2 regions of the Buttiauxella cochleicola genome follow, and region 1 is predicted to be linked to the other one. Evidence: riboswitches for the same ligand, from Rfam matches in the RefSeq annotation. Region 1 holds a riboswitch; the other holds the start of a gene.

Region 1 (8,752 bases):
TCTTAGCCACGGACGAAGGATCTTACGCAGTTCTTCAAGGTCGACAGGGTGCCCGTGTAACTTGGCCTCTGCTAACTCCACCAGCTCTGCCGAACCGAGCATTTCGATTTTGCATTCTGACGCAAAGCGCGCAACCAGCTCGTGAGTATAAGGACGGCGAACCGTACCGCGAGTCGCCAGCAACCCGACAACACCATTAGTCGTCAGACGCGCAGCAGGTTTAATAGCAGGGACAACGCCTACGACAGGGAAAGCGAATTTTTCACGTAGCGCAGGAAGCGAAACGGTACTCGCCGTATTGCAGGCGATGATGGCGAGTGCGAGCGGGTAACGTTCCTGAACCGCAGTAACAATTTCAACTACGCGCTCAACAATGAACGCTTCGCTTTTCTCGCCGTAGGGAAATGCTACGTTATCGAAAGCATATATATAGTGCAGGTCAGGCAAAAGCTGCCGGACTTCGTCATACACAGAAAGCCCACCGACACCGGAGTCAAAAACCAGTACGGTGGGATGTGTATTAGAAGGTATAGCTGCCAGTGAGGTAGTACTCCCGTCCTGGGGTTTGATAGCCATAAACCGTCTCGTAATCTTTATCGAACAGGTTGGCGATTCTACCACGAACGGTGAGATGAGAGGTTACTGGATATGAAGCTGCAATATCCCATAGGCTCACACCACCCAATTTAACTCGCTCGGAGGTCTGAGTGTCTGGATCATATGAGACGTCATAACGGATACCCAGATAACGGTAAGCAACATTCCAGTCTAGATCCCAAAGCTGCCAATCAAGTTGATACTTCAACTGCTGTTTAGAACGTCGAGCCAGCACTTCATTCGTTTTTGTATTACGCGGGTCAACATAATCATAGGAAATTTGGTGCCCCAGTAGGCCAGTATCAAACTGTGCCGTCGCTTCAACACCTTTGATACGTGCTTCACCAATATTGTAAAAACGATAGGGGTAGGCACTCGCACTATCAATCAAGTTGTCGATATCGTTGCGATATCCCGTCACACGCCAGTTAACCGGACCGGTCAGTCCTTCAAAACCACCTTCCCACTGCTTACTTTCTTCAGGCTTGAGATCCGGGTTGCCGTAACTCGCGCTATGGATTTGACTCATAGTCGCTGCTTTAAAAGCCGTTCCGTAAGAACCAACAACTCGATATCCGTCGATGAACTCCCACGCAGCGCTAGTTTGCCAAGTGCTGTGGTTACCAAAGTTGGAGTTATCATCATTCCGCGCAGCTGCTTCCAGAGTTACTTTGTCAAACTGCTGCATTGCAGAAAAGAACACACCAGTATTGTGCTGTTCGTAGCCGTTGACCAGGTAGCCCGTTCCTGCTTGAGTTTTCTGTTTCTGCCAATCAACTCCCACACCAATATTGCCGTGGCCCACGGAAAATGTATTCAGCCACTGAGCCGTATACTGTTTTACATCATCCATAGTTGCGGAGGGAGAATAGCGGCCTTTACTCGGATCATAGTTCTGGTCTTTACTGCGACCGTAACCTGCGACCAGTTGTGACTGATAACTCCCTTGCTTGTAACGTAACCCAGTATCCCAGCTCTGGCTATAAAGCTGGCGGGTATCTGGCGTGCCATCCACCATAAAATTAGCGTCGTAGTGCTCATAACCGTCATACGCTGTGCGGTTATCATAGCCAAAACCGCGGACAAAACTGCTCAAGCTATCAGTTATATTTTGTTCAACAGAACCAAAAAGTGATTTGCTCATGAAACCGTCATGATCGGGCTGGCGAGGTGCGTCCTGCGCAGCGATATCAAATCCATGCGTATAGGTATAGTTGCCACCCAGAGTGATTTTCGTTTTATCAAATACTTGCTGGAAGGAGCCATCGTAGCTTTGATAACCCTTTGAGCCTATACCTGCTGAAATTTCCCCACCCGGTTCATCTCTACCAGTGATGATATTGATCACACCACCAATTGCATCCGAGCCATACAACGCCGAGCGCGGGCCGCGAATGTATTCAATGCGTTGTACCAACGAGACAGGGATCTGACTTAAATCTGCAACGTTGCTAATGCCAGCATTATTCAATGGAATACCATCGATCAGTACCAGTACATGACGAGATTCAGTACCACGTATAAAAGTAGAAGATGACGTGCCCAATCCCCCGCTTTGCGCAATATCCACACCAGGTAAACGCGACATAACATCAACAAGAGATTTAGCCTGCCACTTGTCGATATCCTCACGCGTTACAATCGAAGTCGGAGCCAGCACCGTATTAACCGGTTGCTGAAAACGATTTGCCGTCACCACCAGGTTTTCTTCGGAATTGCTGTCTTGCGCCCAGCCAGAAAAAGCCGTTACGGACAACGCCGTAAGCAGCGAAAGTTTTTTTAACTTCATTTATATAAGCATCCGCTTTTAAATCAAGGATGCCGCAGACATAACCGATAGCACGCGATAGTTATGCAGATTGCGACGTATACCGGCAGGTCTTCGGGCTTGGAGGCGTTCACTTCTGGATGATGACTTCCCACTTCTATAAGCAGTGTCTGCACCTGGCACTCATCCCGCTCTTCCTTACCGCTGCGCGTCAGCCCCAGAATTACACTGGGTTCCCTTTTATACCCGTCGCTCTTCAAAATGCAGGGGTGTTGGCTACACCCACTCACCCGAATCACTTACTTCAGTAAGCTCATCGGGATTTGCTCGTTTGCCGCCTACCTGCATCTCGAAGTTTCTCGGGTATAACTTATAAAAAGGCCGGAAGCGCTATGCTACGATTTTGTTAATAAGCTTGTCTATAAGCATCAAAATGCAACAGCGCTGGACATCACGAGCCTAATCCCTACAATCGCCGCGTAGTTTGACTTTACTAACAGGTAGCAACTCATGACTCCAGAACATCTCCCGATAGAACTTTACGACGCGCAACTGGCCGAAAAAGTCGCCCGCTTGCAAAGCATGATGGCCCCTTTTGCAGCTCCCGCGCCGGAGGTGTTCCGTTCACCGGTCAGCCATTACCGGATGCGCGCTGAATTCCGCATCTGGCACGATGAAGACGACCTGTACCACATCATGTTTGACCAGGAAACCAAGCAACGTATTCGGGTCAATAGTTTCCCGGCAGCAAGTGCGCTTATCAACGCACTAATGCCGGCAATGCTCGATGGTGTGCGCGATATTCCCGCTCTGCGTTTTAAGCTTTTCCAGATTGATTATCTGACTACCATGAGCAATCAGGCTGTGGTTTCGTTGCTTTATCATCGCAAGTTGGGTGAAGAGTGGCAGCAACACGCTGAAGCATTGCGCGATAATCTGCGTGCTCAGGGTTTCAACGTTCATTTAATTGGCCGTGCTACAAAGACCAAAATCGAGTTAGATCAGGATTTCATCGATGAGCGTTTAACCGTTGCCGGTAAAGAGATGATTTATCGCCAGGTTGAGAACAGTTTTACTCAGCCGAATGCCGCGATGAATGTTCATATGCTGGAATGGGCACTGGATGCAACTCAGGGTTCAAGGGGCGATCTGCTGGAATTGTACTGTGGTAACGGTAACTTCTCGCTGGCACTGGCGCGTAACTTTAACCGCGTACTGGCGACTGAAATCGCCAAGCCATCTGTTGCTGCTGCGCAGTACAACATTGCGGCGAATGAAATTGAAAACGTGCAAATTATCCGTATGGCGGCTGAAGATTTTACTCAGGCGATGAATGGCGTGCGCGAGTTCAGGCGTCTGGAAGGTATCGACCTTAAAAGTTATCAGTGCGAAACCATTTTCGTCGATCCACCGCGTAGCGGCCTGGATGCAGACACAGTGAAGATGGTGCAGGCATACCCACGTATTCTCTATATTTCCTGCAACCCGCAGACCCTATGCGAGAATCTGGAAGTATTAAGCGAAACCCATAATGTTTCGCGCCTGGCGCTCTTCGACCAGTTCCCGTATACGCATCATATGGAATGCGGTGTGTGGCTGACACGCAAATAGCAAAACGGACGCCTCGGCGTCCGTTATTATTTCTGGCTAAGAATACTATTCAGTTACCTGCGCTTTACGGGCGCGAACTTTGAAACCAATCCAGAACAACAATGCGACTGAAAGCACCGCAGGCAAGAAGTTAGAGCCAATCGCCGGATACTCAGCACGCACAACCGCGCTATATAACAAGACACCCAGCACAAAGCACGCCGCAGCAATACTTGGCAGGCCAACTGGCATCGTGCGGTTCAGGTAACGTTGATGCAAACAGTACACCGTCAGCACCAGCGTGATCATCGGGAAAATGGAAAACGGCACAACCGAGCTAAATAGCGCGGCAAACGTTCCGTTAATTGCCAGGCCTGCAATAAACGCCAACCCGAGCGTACCTCTCTCTTGTAACTGTTTCATTGCTCTTCCTTTACTCACTCTTCAGATATTTGAGCTAATGCCACTTTTTCTTGCTCCCGGCGATACCAGTAGTACGCACCTTTTGAAATCATGCGTAACTGAAGTACCAGGCGCTCTTCAAGCTGACGACGCTGATCGGCATCGACGTCCAGCGCTTCGGCACCAGCACTAAAGACAATCGTAACCATCGCTTCTGCCTGCGCTTCAGTAAAACTACGCGGCATGCGATTTTCGAGTTCCAGATAGTCAGCAAGTTCCGCAATAAAGTGCTGAATTTCACGGGCGACAGCGGCACGAAATGCGGCAGACGTTCCAGAACGCTCACGTAACAACAAACGAAATGCGTTGGGATTATTACCGATAAATTCCATAAATGTTGAGACAGAAGTACGAATTACGCTCCCGCCTTTGGCAATTCGCTGGCGAGCCTGGCGCATTAACTGGCGCAGCATCAGGCCGCTTTCATCAACCATCGTTAAACCCAGTTCGTCAACATCACGAAAGTGGCGATAAAACGATGTTGGCGCTATACCAGCCTCACGGGCGACCTCGCGCAAACTCAGGCTGGCAAAACTTCGTTCAGCACTTAACTGGCTAAACGCGGCTTCGACCAGAGAACGCCTGGTTCTTTCTTTTTGTTGCGCTCTTACACCCATCATATTGCCTGAATCTCTTAATAGAACTCGCACTATACCAGAGAATAACTTAACTGGTTTTATACAGGATTGTGAATGATTGTTTACGCGAGCGGCCTCGTGTAACGCAGGAAAAAGCACAAGGATAATTGGGTTATCCCGCTGTTGATGTTACCATTGTGTTGCTTTTATGTATAAGAACAGGTAAGCCTTACCATGTCACACACCTACGATTATGACGCAATAGTAATTGGTTCCGGTCCTGGCGGCGAAGGTGCCGCAATGGGGCTGGTGAAACTCGGAGCAAGGGTAGCCGTTGTTGAGCGCTACCATAACGTGGGTGGCGGTTGCACTCACTGGGGAACCATCCCCTCAAAAGCGCTGCGCCACGCAGTCAGCCGCATTATCGAATTTAACCAAAATCCTTTATATAGCGACCACACACATCTCCTCCGTTCTTCCTTCGCCGATATTCTTAATCACGCTGATAGCGTCATTAACCAACAAACTCGCATGCGCCAGAGCTTTTATGAGCGTAACCGCTGCGAGATGTTGCAGGGCGATGCACGCTTTGTAGATGCACATACTATCTCGCTGGAATGTCACGATGGCTCGGTGGAGATGATCACCGCCGAGAAGTTCATTATTGCTTGCGGCTCGCGCCCTTATCGTCCGCCAGAAGTCGATTTCAGCCATCCGCGTGTGTACGACAGCGATTCCATTCTTAACCTGCATCACGAACCACGCCACGTCATTATTTATGGCGCAGGGGTGATTGGTTGCGAGTATGCGTCGATTTTCCGTGGCATGAACGTCAAGGTTGATTTGATTAATACCCGCGATCGCCTGCTGGCGTTTCTTGATCAAGAGATGTCCGACTCGCTCTCTTACCACTTCTGGAATAGCGGCGTCGTTATTCGCCACAACGAAGAGTTTGAGAACATCGAAGGTGTAGAAGATGGCGTGATTGTGTCGTTAAAATCTGGCAAAAAAGTGAAAGCTGACTGCCTGCTTTATGCGAACGGGCGCACGGGTAATACCGATTCGCTGTCACTGGAAAATGTAGGACTGGAAGCCGATGGCCGTGGTCTGTTGAAGGTCAACAGCATGTACCAGACCGCACAGCCGCATATTTATGCCGTTGGCGATGTGATTGGTTACCCGAGCCTGGCATCGGCGGCTTACGATCAGGGCAGAATCGCGGCCCAAGCCCTGGTGAAAGGTGAAGCAACGGCGCATCTGATTGAAGATATTCCAACCGGTATTTATACCATTCCGGAAATCAGTTCCGTCGGGAAAACCGAACAGCAGTTAACGTCGATGAAGGTACCGTATGAAGTGGGTCGGGCACAGTTCAAGCATCTCGCTCGCGCGCAAATTGTCGGTATGAACGTGGGCACGCTAAAAATTCTCTTCCATCGTGAGACGAAAGAGATTTTAGGGATCCACTGCTTTGGTGAACGCGCGGCAGAAATTATTCACATCGGCCAGGCGATTATGGAGCAGAAAGGTGGTGGTAACACGATTGAGTACTTTGTTAACACCACCTTCAACTACCCGACCATGGCGGAAGCCTATCGGGTAGCGGCTTTAAACGGCTTGAACCGCTTGTTTTAACTCTGGCTCAAAATGGCCATCCATATGTGTACGGATGGCCTCAGCGAGTTGCTCGTAGCGACCACGCAGTGGAGAACCCGGACGATAAACCAGGCCGATAGTACGACGCGGCTCTGGTTTATAACATGGCAGGTAAACCACGCCGTCACGGCAGCGCTCGTTTGGAACTGCCAGCGCAGGTAACAATGTTATCCCACTTCCGGCTGCCACCATGTTACGCAGCGTTTCAAGGCTGGTTGCACGGAAATGCGTGTCTTCTTCAGCGCCCGCTTCAAAGCAGAAACCCAGCGCCTGATCGCGCAGACAGTGCCCGTCTTCCAGCATCAGCAGCTTTTCACCCGCAAGATCCGATAATGGCACGCGATCACGGTCCGCCCACGGGTGGTCCTGGTAAATCGCCAGCATCATTGGCTCATCAAACAGCGGCACTTCAATAAAGGCTTCGCTCTCTTTCACCAAAGCGAGAATCGCACAGTCGAGTTTCCCACTATCAAGCTGCGCTAACAGTTGATGGGTTTGCGCCTCGTGCAGATACATTTCTAGTTTGGGGAAAGTTTTATGCAGCATCGGGATAATCTGCGGCAGCAGATAAGGCCCAACGGTTGGGATCAAGCCAATGTGCAGCGGCCCGGACATCGCCTCGCCCTGCTGGCTCGCCATCTCTTTTAGGACTTTAACTTCTCGCAGCACTGTGCGAGCCTGGTCCACCAGCAACAAACCCGCCTGAGTGAACAACACTTTACGGCTGGTGCGTTCAAGCAACATCACGCCGAGTTCATCTTCAAGTTTACGTATTTGACCGCTCAGTGTTGGCTGACTGACATGGCAGGCATCCGCTGCCCGACGAAAGTGACGATGCTCAGCCAGCGCCACCAGGTATTCTAGATCACGAATATTCATTCTCTATCCTCCGTCGCCATGATAGCCCATGGCGATAGAAATCATAGCAACGAACGATTATCCCTATCAACCATTGATATTGAATAATAGCCATCAACAGCACAAACCATCCATGGATCGCGGTTGTGTTGTAGGAAAACCCCCTGTTCTCCGAACAAAGTACTGAAGCCAACGTGAATCATTTAGCGGACATTATGTCCGCTCTTTTTTTATCCGTTAGATACAAAAAAAGCCCGGCACAAGGCCAGGCTCATTTTATCCTGCAAAACGTTTACACCAGGCGCTGCTTCGCATCGCTAATCGCCAATGCTACCTGCTGAGGAGAAACGCCGCCTTTGGCTGAGCGCTTATCCAGGCATGATTGCAATGACAAAATGGGATAAACATCATCACCGATTGTGGCACTGAATTTCTGCAAATCAGCAAGCGGCAATGCTTCCAGCGCTTTGCCCTGGCGAATCGCTTCTACGACCGCTTCCCCCACAATATGGTGCGCTTCACGGAACGGTACGCCTTTCGCTACCAGGTAATCAGCCAGTTCAGTTGCGTTGGCATAACCCTGCTCGGCAGCTTCTTTGCAGCGCGGGCGTTTAACCTGAATACCATCGAGCACCAACACGGACATATGCAAGCAATCCATCCAGGTATCAAGCGCGTCGAACAGACCTTCTTTGTCTTCCTGCATATCTTTGTTATACGCCAGCGGCAGCCCTTTCAGGGTCATCATCATACCCGTCAGAGCACCCTGCACACGACCACATTTGCCACGGATAAGCTCGAGCGCATCCGGGTTTTTCTTCTGTGGCATCAAGGAAGAGCCAGAGGTCACGCGGTCAGATAACTCAACAAACCCAGCTTCCCCGGTATTGAAGAAAATCAGGTCTTCTGCGAAACGGGACAGGTGAACCATACCGATGGACGCGTCAGAAAGCAGTTCCAGCACATGGTCACGGTCAGAGACGCTATCCAGGCTATTGCGCGTCGCAGATGCAAAACCTAACCAGCCAGCAAGTTGCTCACGGTCGATTTCATAGGCTGTACCAGCCAGTGCGCCGCTGCCCAGCGGGCTAACGTCGAGGCGCTCCAGCGTGCTCTGCAAACGGCTTTCATCACGCGCCAGCATTTCAACGTAAGCCAGGCACCAGTGCGCAAAAGTCACCGGCTGTGCACGTTGCAGGTGCGTATAACCCGGCATGACTGCATCCTGGTTATTCTCAGCGGT
Region 2 (8,752 bases), on a different contig from region 1:
TCTGGAGCAAAAATTTCAATTTCGGCGCCACGTTCCGCGCCGATAACTTCACGCACCGCCGCTTCAATGGTCTGGCGCGGCGTGCGGTTAATGGCCGATTCGCCAATGGGCAAACCGATGCCTTTGCGTGTGACTTTGCCGACCCCGGTACCGCCGCGCAGGGTGATCGCACCGCTGTCATTAAGCTGTACGCGAGCGAAAATCAGCATGCCGTGAGTGGCGTCGACGTCATCGCCGCCGTCTTTACGGATTGCCGCCGTCGCCTGCTGACCTTCGATAATTGGCATTTCAACGTTGAGATGCAGTGTGACGCCTGAAGGGGTGACGATAGAAACCTGGTCGATCACGTGCTGGCGCAATACCATCAGAGCCGCGACTTTAGCCGCAGCAGTGGCGCATGAACCGGTGGTGTAGCCTTTGCGGTATGCCTTGCCTTTATGCCAGACGCAATCGGCGGTTTGCTCGCTCACTGAGCCTCCCGCAAGCGGTAAAGCAGCGCATTCACAATAGCTGCGGCGACGTTACTGCCGCCTTTGCGCCCACGCGCAGCAATGGCCGGTAAGCCGCTTTCAACCAGCGCTTCTTTAGACTCTTCAGCCCCGACAAATCCGACGGGCACGCCGATAACGGCTGAAGGTTTGGCTCCTAACTCTAACAAGCGGAACAGCGCGGTTGGCGCATTCCCAAAGACAAAGACCTTCTCGCCATCTTCCTCTAAAGCCAGATCCACCGCCGCCATAGAACGAGTCACGCCCTGCTCTTTGGCATGAGCCACCACGCGCGGGTCGCTAATAAAGCAGCGGCAGCTACAACCAAACTCCGCCAGCAGGGTCTTGTTAATACCCGAAAGTGCCATGGTGGTATCGGTGTACAACGTGCAACCACGCAACAAACTGGCGGTCAGTTTTTCGATGACATCAGGTGAAAACCACAAAATATCCAGCCACTCAAAATCGGCGGTAGTGTGGATAACCCGCTTGATCATCGCTTCCTGAATAGCATCGTTAAAACGATATTCCGGGCGCTCGGCGGCAATGATTTCGCTAATGATTTCAAAACTGTGCTGCTCAATAAGCTGGGGTTGTTGCAGGTAGTTCATCAGGTGTCCTTAAGCTATGCCAGGTGCAAGTACGCGCAATGCGGCAAACAGCAGCAAAGCAAACAGCGAAGCCAACATCATGAGTTGCATGGTGCGAGTTATATCGTCAAGGGCAATGCCGCGCTGCTCATCCCCCATCCACGGTTTTTCTACCCGCTCGCCAAAATAGGTGTTCGGCCCGCCCAGTCGGATACCTAGCGCGCCGGCAACGGTAGCCTCAGGCCAGGCACAATTCGGACTGCTGTGTTGATAGCGGTCACGCCAGCCGATAAGCAGCGCCTGGCGAGGGTTGGCTCGCAAGAAAAAGGCCGCGAGGGTAAGCAGCAACCAGCTTAATCTTGCGGGAATGAAATTAGCGAGGTCATCAAGCCGGGCGCTGACATAACCAATGGCGCGATATTTTTCGGTTTTATAACCGACCATGGAGTCGAGGGTATTGATAGCTTTGTAGGCCAGGGCAAGTGGTGCACCGCCAATCATCAGGAAGAACAGTGGAGCAATCACACCATCGACACTATTTTCTGCCACCGTTTCGACCACCGCACGGGTGATTTGCGGGCGCTCGAGTTGCGAAGTATCACGCCCGACTATCCAGGATAATTTCTCGCGACTCTCTTCTAGCGTGCCATCTTTGAGTGCGCGATAAACCTCGAGTGCCGCATCACTCAAGCAACGGGCGGCAAGCACGGTATAAATCATCCACACCTCAACCAGCCAGCCGAGCCACACAGATACCTGATTTGCGAGGTGCAATACTCCCCAACTCACGCCCCAGGTCGAACCCACCACAACCAGCCATAACACGCCGCCGCCGATTTTCAGCGCACGGTCGCTTTTGCAGCACCGGCGTATCTGGCGCTGCGTAAAGCTGATGAGATTGCCAATCCAGCGCACCGGATGTGGCCAGTGATGCGGGTCACCGAGCCAATAATCCAGTAACCACGCGACAGCCCACGCAAGAAGTGTCATAGGTGATTCCTCGCAAGTGCTAACCAGCGATTGAGTAACGAGGGACGTTGGGCGAAATGAACATGCAGGTAACTTGCAAAGGTCGCATGATGCTGAATACCGCCCTGCCAGCGCGAAATAGCTACACCATCACGCCATTTGCAACAATCGAGAGCGGCAGGTAATGAGCCGCTAAAATCGGAGTAGTGAAACTCATGGCCGCGCAGGGTTTCGCCTTTTTTGGCAAGTAACGTGTCGTGTAATGCCGTGGCTTCGCAGTAGCCAAAACGCGTCAGCCGTTTGCCCATCTGACTGTGACCAGGCAATACGCCACACATGGCATGGGTTTCCTCATTCCCGTCAGTCAGAGATTCCCCCAGATACATCAACCCGCCACATTCGGCGTACAGCGGAATTCGCTGCTGATGTGCCTTTTGCAGGGATTCACGCATTTTGATATTGGCGGCAAGTTTCTCGCCGTGTACTTCTGGATAGCCACCGCCGAGCCAAATCATTTGGCAATCAGGGAGTTTAGTGTCATGCAAGGGGCTAAAACGCTGGATTTTTACCCCTGCCTGCTCGAGTAATTCGAGGTTGTCCGGGTAATAAAAGTTGAAGGCTTCATCTTCGGCAAGTGCAAGAGTAAGCCCATCAGCCAGTGCCGCATCAGGTATAACCGGCGCTTCACCTTGTGGCAGCGAGTTCAGGCGAGATAAATTTAACAGGAGGTCAATGTTGACGGTTTCTTCGAGCTGTTGCGCCAGCTGCTGCCAGCGTTCATCTTGCGGCGCATTTTCTTGGGCAGGAACGAGTCCGAGATGTCGTGCAGGCAAAGCCACATCGGCCATGACAGGCACGCGGCCAAGCACCGGAATACCACAATAACGGGTGATGGCATCGGCAAGTAATTGATAATGGCTATCGCTGTTGACGCGATTAAGAATAACGCCCGCGATATTCAATGTTGGGTCAAATCGCTGAAAGCCCATTACCGTTGCAGCAATAGAAGTGGAGACAGCTTTACCGTCCACCAGCAAAATCACCGGGCAACCGAGCTGTTTTGCCATTGCAGCACTGCTGCAATAGTCCGGGTCAGTTCCGTAACCATCGTACAGCCCCATCACGCCTTCGATAACGGCGACATCAGCGTGCTGCATTTGTTTTGCAAACAGACCATTAAGCGTTGGCGTGGGCAGCATAAACGCATCGAGATTGCGTGAGGCAATGCCAGACACGGCACTGTGCCAGCCGCTGTCGAGGTAATCGGGACCGATTTTGAAAGGTTGAACGCGCAGGCCGCGCAGCATGAGGGCACGGAGCAGCCCGAGCGTGACAGTGGTTTTGCCACAGCCGCTGCTGGTTCCTGCAATGACGAATGCGTGTTTCGCTGCCCCTGCCATAATTGCCTTTTTACTTACTTCGGCAAAATGCGGATGTCAGCACGTGCGCGCACCTTGCGGCTGCACGCATCTGATGACAACTGGCTTCCCACCGAAGGAGTTGTTTAAAATATTACCCGGAATAATTCGTGGAGCAGGAAGGCGGCAATCGAGCAAATCCCGATGAGCTTACTGTAGTAAGTGATTCGGGTTTGTGAGTGCAGCCAACGCACCTGCAACTTGAAGTATGACGGGTACGGCTGACAAGTCGGTCTTCTGGCTTAGCGTCACTCTCGCCCGCCCTTCCCAATCAAAGATCAGTGGTTACGCGGGTTCGTCGGCATCACAGCAGCGGGGGCTGCGGGGGATTGTCACCCCCTTCCCAGCCATGTTTGACACATGGCATAAACGAGTCAGTTGTATCGATTTTAATTACCGTTTTACTGCATGACATTTTTTAATCATCATGCATATAAATTTGTAAAAGCGGTTCTAGTGTAAAAGCTAATAGATATTGATTGTTGCGCTATAACAATTTTTACTGATTTTTATTAATGCTTAGCTCTTAATCGTTGTAATGTGCCGCTGTGCTATCTTCCCGCGCCTGCGGTGAAAAACAGAATGAATCCCAACATGAAAGAGAGTTGCCAATACTATGGCTGAAGCACGCTGCCCGGCATCCTGCGGCGAGTTAATTCAGGGCTGGATAGATGGCGGGGAAAAACTGGTGTCCTGCCCGATAGACTGGTTTAGCACCGTTGAAGTCAGTGAAGGCAAGAGGCTCTCCGGCGAGCGGCCCCGAATGCGCCAGATGCTGGAGTGCGTCGTCGCGTACTTTGGCTATTCCACTGCGCTAGCAAACAGCCTGAGCATTAATCTGGAATCAACGGTTCCGGTCGGGAAAGGTCTTGCCAGTAGCACTGCGGATATTGCCGCCACAGCAGTTGCTACCGCGCGTCATTTAGGTGAAATGCTGGATGAGTCCGCGCTTGCCACTTTATGCGTGCAACTAGAACCAACGGACAGCACGATTTTCCGCAAGCCAACCCTTTTTGACCATATCCAGGCACAAGTACAAATTAGCTGCCAGCCCACGCCAATGCTGGAAATTCTGCTGCTTGAAAGCAATACCACGCTTTTGACGGAGGATTATCATCGTTACGAACGAGAATCAGTGTTAATCCATAACGCGGGCTTACTGGATAACGCCTGGCAGACGCTACAACGCAGTTGCCGACAACAAGATGCCCGGTTGTTAGGTGAAGCCACTACAATGAGTGCCAAAGCCTGCCAGCAACTGTTAGTAAAACCCATGTTTTCCCAACTATTAGCCCTGGTCGAAGAGACAGATTTGTACGGGTTAAATGTGGCGCATAGCGGCAGTGTGGTGGGATTGATGCTTGATACCAGTAAGCATGATGTTGAGAAGATGCTCTGGCTGATAAAGCATTTAGAGATTGATAGACATTATCCGCAGCAGCATCTGGTAAAGATGATAGAGGGCGGAGTGCGCTGAGTTGTTGCGAAAAAAAACCGCCGATTCGGCGGTTTTCACAATTAACACTATTTACCCTAAATAATTCGAGTTGCATTAAAGCGGTAAGTGAACGCAGCTAACACACAGGCAGCTCGAAGTATGACGGGTAAATTTAGTCGGGTTTGATTTCACCCATCACTTTCAGTTTTTTGGAAATTTCACGACGCTCTTTAGACAGTTCAGCATTCTTGATGATGTAATCATCAACACGGTCTTCGTAGTCGGTTTTCATGCTGGCAATGATGCCTTGAATAGCTTCAATGCTCATACCTGGCTTAATATAGTCACTCAGGTTATCAAGCAGCAGAACACGTTTTGAGTTATCACGGATCTTTTTCTGAACGTCCTGAATCTCACGCTGCAGTTTGTTTTTACGACGGAACAGACGTACAAACTCAAGCACGTCCTGGAAAGAAGGTTTAGTTGGTTCCATTTTTATACCCCTGCTAATTTCATACTCGGATTCGTTAAGACAACCGCCATAAGATTACCTTAATGGTAGCGGCGGCCGCTGACAATTCTTTTATCCCCGTCTGTTCCGGGCTCTATAACCAAACAGTACAGGCGATTAGTCTCTTTCGCTATCTTAACCTCAATTGGTGCTGAATCGAAACCAGCAATTCGCTCCGCACCCCGCAATTATTTACGTAACGCGCGGCAGATCAACTGCGAGAGTAATTCCAGTTGACGAGCAAGCTCCAGACTCAACCAGACATAACCGTGAATTGGGGTTTCCTGAAGTTTCCCATTTCCACCTTCCTGCATAAGCTGGCGCAACTCGCTGACGATCTCAGTCAGCTTTTCATTATTCGCAGAAATCGGTGATGGGTTGCCGTCATGCAATGCATGAGCAATCGCAGCAAGTGTGCGTTGCGTCATCTGCTGAGTATCACGCAGAGTATGAGCATTGATCATCAGGAAATGACTCTCTCGGGAAGCCCAGTAAGCGTTGATTTGCAGCTCAAGCGTGCACACCATATTACGGCTGACAGTTTGTATCGCTTCGAAAATAGATTTCTGGATGTGGGTTTCTTTGCTGCTCGGCCCAATCAGCGCGCGCATTTTCACTACATCGGTCAACACCTGATGCAGGTGTTTTTCCAGACGCGGGCGCTCCAGCAAGTTCGGCGAAAAACCTGCGTTATAAACCCGGCCAAAGGCGGTGACGAAATTCGCCATTTGAATGCGCCAGTGGATAAACGCGCGCTGCGGATAAATACTGGTAAATAGCATTGCGAGTAATGATCCGAAGATAACATCACCACTACGCCACATCGCAATTTCCATATCCCCAGCCGGAGCACCCACCACGACCGCAAGGGTAATACCAATCAGCAGAGCCTGATACGGGCGTTTCCCCAGCGCCAGGTAACCGCAAATAAACATAGCAAAAGCGCACCAAACCAGCATCAGCGGCAGAGAAAACAGCTCCAACCTTAGTGCAATAAGCCCCATGGTTGCGCCACAAATGGTACCGCCAATACGTTCAAAGGCGCGAGGTACTACATTTCCCCAGAAGGATATTGGCCCCATCACCACCACTAAAGTGATTAATGGCCACGTGCCCTCCGGAACTTTCAGAAGATGTACGATGAGAAAGGTAAGAACAAATGCCAGCGCGATACGAACGCCGTGCACAATTCGGTAGTTGCGATAAACACGCAGTTCAAACGGGCTTAGTGATTTGTCGGGGCGCACACCCGGCTCTCCTGAAACAAAAGCGTGATTGTACCTGTTTTTTTAGTGTGGGCATCACAAAGTTAGGGGGCTTGAGCCCCCTTCGCCTTTAGACTTGATCTGCTACCGGGATATACATATCAACTTCCCACACTCCACTCTCAGAGCCATCATTCAGGTAGTGCTCAAAGCAAGGTTTGCCGGTTAACTGGTAACGGTTATCAGCAAGGAGACTATCAAAGAAGATATTCCATGGTTTTGCAAAATCGCCGTCGTCGACTTTTGCACGCGCGACCGCATATTGCCCTGCTTCAATGCGTGTAGTGATGACACCTTCACTGTTTTCAGGCACGGTAAAATCTTCCGCAACGGATACAACCGTATCGCAACGGAGCTTTTCTGCAGGCACGACATCTGGGTTATCGTAGTAAACCGCCAGCCACTCTTCACCGACGACTTTATGCGATTTAACCCATAGAGAAAGTTGCTCAAATCCTTGTTGAACCGTTTTTTCCCACGGCCCTACCATATGAAAACCCGCTACTTTTCGCTCATGAACTTGTTGTACGTTAAATTCCATATGACCTCCTGACCCGATTAAAAGTACTGTATATAAATACACCACTCTATTGCAGGGAAGCAATCCTTTGGCAGGGTGATGTGGTTACTTTGCGAGCAAGATCGCTTTTCGCCAATAGATCGTAGTACAGACGAGAAGCGCAGGTTAGAACTAAATGCGAAAAAAAGGCCAACATAAAGTCAGCCTGTTGAAATTTTTAAGCAACTACAGCTTGTGGCTCAGATAATCACTAAATCGCGACCATGCACTGCCCTTTTTAACATCTGTTAGCGTTACCAGCGGCCAGTGTGCAATCAACTTGTCGCGGTCAAACAGTTCAATTTCACCAACATGTTGGTTAGCGGCGACAGGCGCTTCCATCTCCGGGTTATCAAGGACATATTTGGCTTTAATGTTTGGAACTTCTGATTTTGGCAGCGCCAGATAGACATCCTGATTGGTGCCGACTTCAACTTTCTTTTGGTCGCCATACCAGACTGTTTCGGTGCCAATTTTTTTGCCTTTATGCAGCACCTGCACAGTATCAAAATTATCCTGACCCCAATGCAGCAGTTTACGCGCCTGATCCTCGCGGCCTTTCGAGCTTTCCGCACCCATGACAACGGCAATTAAGCGGCGCTCGCCATCAACACTTGAAGCGATAAGATTAAAGCCTGCACTGGCAGTGTGCCCGGTTTTCAAACCATCCACATTCAGCCCCTTATCCCACAATAGGCCATTGCGGTTCTGCTGCGTGATGCCATTCCACGTGAGGCTACGCTCGCTATACATATGATAAAAATCAGGCTCGCCGTGAATAATGGCGCGAGAAAGTACCGCAAGATCGTATGCCGAGCTATGCTGGCCAGGCGCATCGAGGCCGTGAACCGTTTCGAAATGGGTATCGCGCAGATGTAACTGCTGCACGTATTTGTTCATCAGGGCCACAAATTGTGGCTGCCCGCCAGCGACGTAATCGGCTAACGCGACACAAGCGTCGTTCCCGGAATCAATAATCAGCCCGCGGCTCAAGTCATGAACCGTTAATCTGTCACCTGCTTTCAAAAACATCAGCGACGAACCGTCAAAAACCGGATTCCCTTTCGCCCAGGCATCTTTACCTACGGTGACCATATCGTTTGCCGAGATACGCCCGCTATCAATGGCGCGATCCACCACATAGCCGGTCATCAGTTTGGTCAGACTCGCCGGGTTGCGTCGCACATGTTCATTTTGCGCTGTCAGTATTTGCCCGGTGGTGTAATCCATCAACACCCACGATCCCGCCTGGATCTGTGGAGGTGGTGGTGCATTAACAAAGGTATCGTCGGCAAAAGCGGAGTGAGCAACAAAAGAAAGCAATGAACAGGCAGCAAATAGACGGATCTTCAACGATATACCCTCGGAAACAATAAATTCAGCCGCTTCTTTTACTGGAGTTTGCGATAATTTTCGCGATTAAATTGCAAAAAGTTATGAATAATCAAATTTGCATACGGGCGTTGAATGCTTTTCACGGTGGTGCAGGAGGCTTATTAATGGTTTACCATGCA

Evidence for each region. A riboswitch is a leader RNA that binds a small molecule or an ion and turns the genes downstream of it on or off. The one in region 1 is predicted to bind cobalamin.
Region 2: it holds a riboswitch for cobalamin, as region 1 does, so the genes downstream of both, LVQ79_RS12975 (cobyrinic acid a,c-diamide synthase CobB) here and btuB (TonB-dependent vitamin B12 receptor BtuB) in region 1, are expected to answer to the same signal.

Annotation. Positions count from the first base shown of each region.
Region 1 is NZ_JAJSOU010000015.1:116,872-125,623, reverse strand. Features, by position in the region: gene murI (glutamate racemase) at 1-576, opposite strand, end outside; gene btuB (TonB-dependent vitamin B12 receptor BtuB) at 521-2,386, opposite strand; cobalamin riboswitch at 2,454-2,674, opposite strand; gene trmA (tRNA (uridine(54)-C5)-methyltransferase TrmA) at 2,876-3,976, shown strand; gene LVQ79_RS18585 (YijD family membrane protein) at 4,022-4,378, opposite strand; gene fabR (HTH-type transcriptional repressor FabR) at 4,393-5,037, opposite strand; gene sthA (Si-specific NAD(P)(+) transhydrogenase) at 5,230-6,630, shown strand; gene oxyR (DNA-binding transcriptional regulator OxyR) at 6,604-7,530, opposite strand; gene argH (argininosuccinate lyase) at 7,802-8,752, opposite strand, start outside.
Region 2 is NZ_JAJSOU010000008.1:163,286-172,037, reverse strand. Features, by position in the region: gene cbiD (cobalt-precorrin-5B (C(1))-methyltransferase CbiD) at 1-470, opposite strand, end outside; gene LVQ79_RS12985 (cobalt-precorrin-8 methylmutase) at 467-1,099, opposite strand; gene cbiB (adenosylcobinamide-phosphate synthase CbiB) at 1,109-2,068, opposite strand; gene LVQ79_RS12975 (cobyrinic acid a,c-diamide synthase CobB) at 2,065-3,447, opposite strand; cobalamin riboswitch at 3,676-3,855, opposite strand; gene LVQ79_RS12970 (GHMP family kinase ATP-binding protein) at 4,082-4,942, shown strand; gene LVQ79_RS12965 (DUF496 family protein) at 5,076-5,396, opposite strand; gene LVQ79_RS12960 (FUSC family protein) at 5,603-6,661, opposite strand; gene sbmC (DNA gyrase inhibitor SbmC) at 6,750-7,220, opposite strand; gene dacD (serine-type D-Ala-D-Ala carboxypeptidase DacD) at 7,425-8,591, opposite strand.